One region of the Spirillospora sp. NPDC049024 genome, then DNA from elsewhere that is predicted to be linked to it. Evidence: riboswitches for the same ligand, from Rfam matches in the RefSeq annotation. Region 1 holds a riboswitch; the other holds the start of a gene.

Region 1 (2,375 bases):
ATGGAGCGACGAAACCATTCATCCGGCGCGCTGCTGGTGCTCGCCGCCGGTGTGCTCTGGGGGACGGTCGGGCCGGCGCAGGTGCTGGCCGGGCCGTCCGCGAGCCCGGTCGCGGTCGGCGGCGCCCGGATCCTCTCGGGCGGGCTCGTGCTCGCCGTCCTCGTCCTCGCGGCGGACCGCCGGGCGTTCCGCGCGCTGACCCGGCCGGCCTGGGCGCCGATCGCGGCGGCCTCCGCCGCGACCGGCACCTTCCAGGCGTCGTTCTTCAGCGCGGTCGACCGGACGGGCGCCGCCGTCGCGACCGCCGTGGTCTTCGGGCTCGCGTCCGTCTCGACCGGTCTCTGCGAACGGCTCGTCCTGCGGGCCGGGCTCAGCCGCCGCTGGTGGGCCGGGACGGCCTGCGCGGTCGGCGGCGTGGCCCTGCTGATGGTGCCGGGGCAGGCCGTCCACGCCGACCCCTCCGGGATCGCGCTGAGCCTCGTCGGCGGGACGTGCTTCGGCGTCTACACGGTGTCGGCCAAGGTCCTGACGGGCCGCGGCGCGGGGACGTCCGGCATGGGGATGGCGGCCGCGGTGTCGGTGACGCTGCTCGCCGGGGGAGCGGCCCTGCTGCCCTGGACGCTGCCGGAGCTGCCGGCGCTCGCCGCGCCGCGCTCGGCCGCGCTGGTGGCCTGGCTCGGGCTCGCCGCCACCGCCGCCGCGTACATGTTCTTCGTCACCGGCCTCGGGCGGGTGGCCGCCGCGACCGCCGGGACGCTCAGCCTCGCCGAGCCGCTCGTCGCCACCGGCCTCGCCGTCGCCGTCCTCGGCGAGCGGATGCCGCCGCCCGTCGCGGCCGGGTCGCTGCTGCTGATGGGCGGTCTGTTCCTGGTCTCGGTGCCCGAGCGCGCTCGGCGCGGGCGCGCGGCGGCCCGGTATGATGGCGCCCACGCGACTGGCGCAGTCAAGGTGGAGACGACCACCGGGGAGCGAAAGTAGTCCGCACACCGCGCGCCTGGGTGTACGGGTCCCCTTCGCCGGGGCGCCCGAAGCCCTGGCGCGAACAGCGCGGAGGCTCACGATGCACGAACCGGCCGTACCCCATCTGCAGGGCCAGGACCCCGAGATCGCGGAGCTGGTGGAGGCCGAGGCCCGGCGCCAGTACGAGAAGATCCGGCTGATCGCCTCGGAGAACTACGTGTCGGAGGCGGTGCTGGAGGCCGCGGGCACGGTCCTGACCAACAAGTACTCCGAGGGCTACGCGGGCAAGCGCTACTACGAGGGCCAGCAGAACGTCGACCCCGTCGAGCTGCTCGCCATCGAGCGGGCGAAGGGCGTGTTCGGCGTCGAGCACGCCAACGTCCAGCCCTACTCGGGCTCGCCCGCCAACCTCGCGGTCTACATGGCGTTCCTGGAGCCGGGCGACGCGGTCATGGGCCTGTCGCTGCCGATGGGCGGCCACCTCACGCACGGCTGGTCGGTGTCGGCCACCGGCAAGTGGTTCCGGCCCGTCCGCTACGACGTGCGGGCCGACACCGGCCGGATCGACATGGACCAGGTGCGCGACCTCGCGCTCAAGGAGCGGCCGAAGCTGATCTGGTGCGGCGGCACCGCGATCCCGCGCACGATCGACTTCCCGGCGTTCGCCGAGATCGCCCGGGAGGCCGGCGCGGTGCTGGCCGCCGACATCGCGCACATCGCGGGCCTGGTCGCCGGCGGCGCGCACCCGTCCCCGGTCGGGCACGCGGACGTCATCACCACGACCACGCACAAGACGCTGCGCGGCCCGCGCGGCGCCATGATCATGTCGACTGCGGAGCACGCGAAGGCGGTCGACAAGGCCGTCTTCCCCGGCCTGCAGGGCGGGCCGCACAACCACACGACGGCCGCGATCGCCGTCGCGCTGAAGGAGGCGGCGCGGCCGGACTTCGCCGGGTACGCCCGGCAGGTCGTCGCCAACGCCAAGGTGCTGGCCGCCGCGCTGCTGGACCGCGGCTACGACCTGATCTCCGGCGGCACCGACAACCACCTCATCCTCATCGACCTGACGACCAAGGGCGTGGCGGGCAAGCCCGCCGCGCAGGCGCTCGACCGCGCCGGCATCGAGCTCAACTACAACGCCGTCCCCTTCGACCCGCGCAAGCCGTTCGACCCGTCGGGGCTGCGGCTCGGCACCGCCGCGATCACCACCCGGGGGCTCGGCGAGGAGCACATGCCTCAGGTCGCGGCGTGGATCGACGAGGTCGTCCAGGCCGCCGCCAAGGAGGACGAGACGGTCCTGGACCGGGTCGCCGGGCAGGTCCGCGAGCTGCTCGCCGCCTACCCGATGCCGGGCTGGCGGTCCGCGCCCTGACGCTCAGCGCGGGCGCAGCAGCGTGATCATGCGCCAGGCCTCG
Region 2 (2,375 bases), on a different contig from region 1:
GTCGTCACCGAGGCCGCGGTCAAGCAGCATCTGCTGCGCCTCTATCAGAAGTTCCGGATCCCCGAGGGCGCGAACCGGCGCACTCGGCTCGCCAACGAGGTCATCGCGATGGGCCTCGTCCGACCGCTGCCACCGGTGCACGTCCCCCAGCAGGGACGTCCGCCGATGGACGGGCGCGTCCCCGGGGTGCGCGGCACCACCGAGACGCGCCGGCCGGGCACGACGGGCCACACCCATGCGCCGGGCCGTCCGGCGCACAGCACGGCCGCGGGACGGAGGGCCAGCTGATGTGAGACCTGCGGTCGCCCTCCCCGGCAGCGCAAACCAGAGGGCGATCGCTGAGCCCCCCATAAGGCCGCGTATGTGACGGCGCGGCCAGGGCTGCGTGAGCGGGGGCCGCCACCTGGTGCTGGGTGGCGGCCCCCGCGGCGCGTCGTCTCGGGACGGCGGTCGGTCAGCGGGTCTGCTCGGCGGCCTCGACGACGTTCGCGAGCAGCATCGCGCGGGTCATCGGGCCGACGCCGCCGGGGTTGGGCGCGACCCAGCCCGCGACTTCGCGGACGTCTGCGGCGACGTCGCCGGCGAGCTTGCCGTCCACCCGGGAGACGCCCACGTCGAGGACGGCGGCGCCGGGCTTGACCATGTCGGCGGTGATGAGGCCGGGAACGCCCGCGGCGGCGACGACGATGTCGGCCTTGCGGGTGTGCTCGGCGAGGTCGCGGGTCGCGGTGTGGCAGAGGGTGACGGTCGCGTTCTCGCTGCGGCGGGTCAGCAGCAGGCCGAGGGAGCGTCCGACGGTGATGCCGCGGCCGACGACCGTGACCTCGGCGCCCCTCAGCGGGACGTCGAAGCGGCGCAGCAGCTCGACGATGCCCTTCGGCGTGCACGGCAGCGGGCCCGGCTGCATCAGGACGAGCCGGCCGAGGTTCGTCGGGTGCAGGCCGTCGGCGTCCTTGGCGGGGTCGATGCGCTCCAGCACGCGCTGCTCGTCCAGGCCCTTCGGGAGCGGCAGCTGGACGATGTAGCCGGTGCAGGCGGGGTCGGCGTTCAGCTCGGCGACGGCGCGCTCCACCTCGTCCTGGGACGCGGTGGCGGGCAGGTCGCGGCGGATGCTCTCGATGCCGACCTCGGCGCAGTCGCGGTGCTTCATGTTCACGTAGGAGTGGCTGCCGGGGTCGTCGCCGACCAGGACGGTGCCGAGCCCGACGGACACGCCGCGGTCGCGGAGCGCCTCGACGCGGACCTTGAGGTTCGAGCGGATCTCGGCGGCCGTGGCCTTGCCGTCCAGAATCTGTGCCGTCATGCGTTCCTCCGCGTGGATGTCGGCCGGGACCGGGCCCCGGGCGCAATGCCCGGCCGGAAGGGGTCCCGTCCACCCAGGCGCGCGGTGTCCGGACTGTCGTTCGCTCCCCGGTGGTGATCCACCTTGACCGCGCCAGTCGCGTAGGAACCCATGCTAACCGGCCGCCCGCGAACGGCCGCCCAGGGACTTCCCGGGGAGCGCCCGCGCGAGTGGCTTGCGGATAACGGCGCCAAGTGGCTCTGCCGGAGTCCGCCCCCGGGCTCCTAGCGTGCTCGGCATGAGCGACGAACGGTTGAGCGGCGCATGGTTCGAGCGACCCGTCCTGACCGGGCGGTACGTGCGGCTGGAGCCGCTGGCCGCCGAGCACTCCGGCGGCCTGTTCGAGGCGTCCAAGGACCCCGGACTGTGGACCTGGATGAACGAGCGTCAGCCGGCGAGCGCCGCGGACATGCGCGCACTGGTCGACACGGCGCTGGCGGCCTGCGAGCGCGGGCTGCGCCTGCCCTGGGTCCAGATCGACGCGGTGACCGGCGAGGTCGCCGGGATGACCTCCTACTACGAGATCTCCCCGTCCCACCGCGGCCTGTGCATCGGCCACACCTGGCTCGGGGCGCGGTGGCACCGGACGGGCCTCAACACCGAGGCGAAACTGCTCCTGATGGGCCGCGCGTTCGGCGACCTGGGGGCGATCCGGGTCGGGTGGCACACGCACGTCCGCAACGAGCGGTCGCGTGCGGCGATCGAGCGGCTCGGGGCGTCGTTCGAGGGCGTCCACCGCAAGCACCGGATCCGCGCGGACGGCTCGATCCGCGACACCGCCGCCTACGCGATGACGGACGACGAGTGGCCCGCCGCCGAGCGGGCCCTGCGGGCGAGACTGCGCTGAGGGACGCGCGGCCCCGGCCGCCCCTCACATGCGCTCGGCCCTTCGAGCGGTCAGGGCTCGGAGCGCTCAGTCCTCGGAGCGCTGGCGCCAGCCGATGACGCGGTCGGTGCCGTGCCAGCCGAACTGGGCGGCGAGCACCGCGGCCAGGAACGCGGCCACGATCCCGATCACCTGCCGGGACTCCAT

The links. Region 1 has a riboswitch for ZMP and ZTP ahead of glyA (serine hydroxymethyltransferase). Riboswitches for the same ligand answer to the same signal wherever they lie in the genome.
Region 2: it holds a riboswitch for ZMP and ZTP, as region 1 does, so the genes downstream of both, AB0C21_RS23310 (bifunctional methylenetetrahydrofolate dehydrogenase/methenyltetrahydrofolate cyclohydrolase) here and glyA (serine hydroxymethyltransferase) in region 1, are expected to answer to the same signal.

The regions. Positions count from the first base shown of each region.
Region 1 covers NZ_JBEZFD010000009.1:322,325-324,699, reverse strand. Annotated here, with positions in the region: partial or broken gene AB0C21_RS19550 (DMT family transporter) at 1-816, shown strand; ZMP/ZTP riboswitch at 921-1,007, shown strand; gene glyA (serine hydroxymethyltransferase) at 1,061-2,332, shown strand; gene AB0C21_RS19540 (class I SAM-dependent methyltransferase) at 2,336-2,375, opposite strand, start outside.
Region 2 covers NZ_JBEZFD010000012.1:183,286-185,660, reverse strand. Annotated here, with positions in the region: gene AB0C21_RS23315 (FHA domain-containing protein) at 1-288, shown strand, start outside; gene AB0C21_RS23310 (bifunctional methylenetetrahydrofolate dehydrogenase/methenyltetrahydrofolate cyclohydrolase) at 455-1,303, opposite strand; ZMP/ZTP riboswitch at 1,368-1,453, opposite strand; gene AB0C21_RS23305 (GNAT family N-acetyltransferase) at 1,581-2,189, shown strand; gene AB0C21_RS23300 (hypothetical protein) at 2,256-2,375, opposite strand, start outside.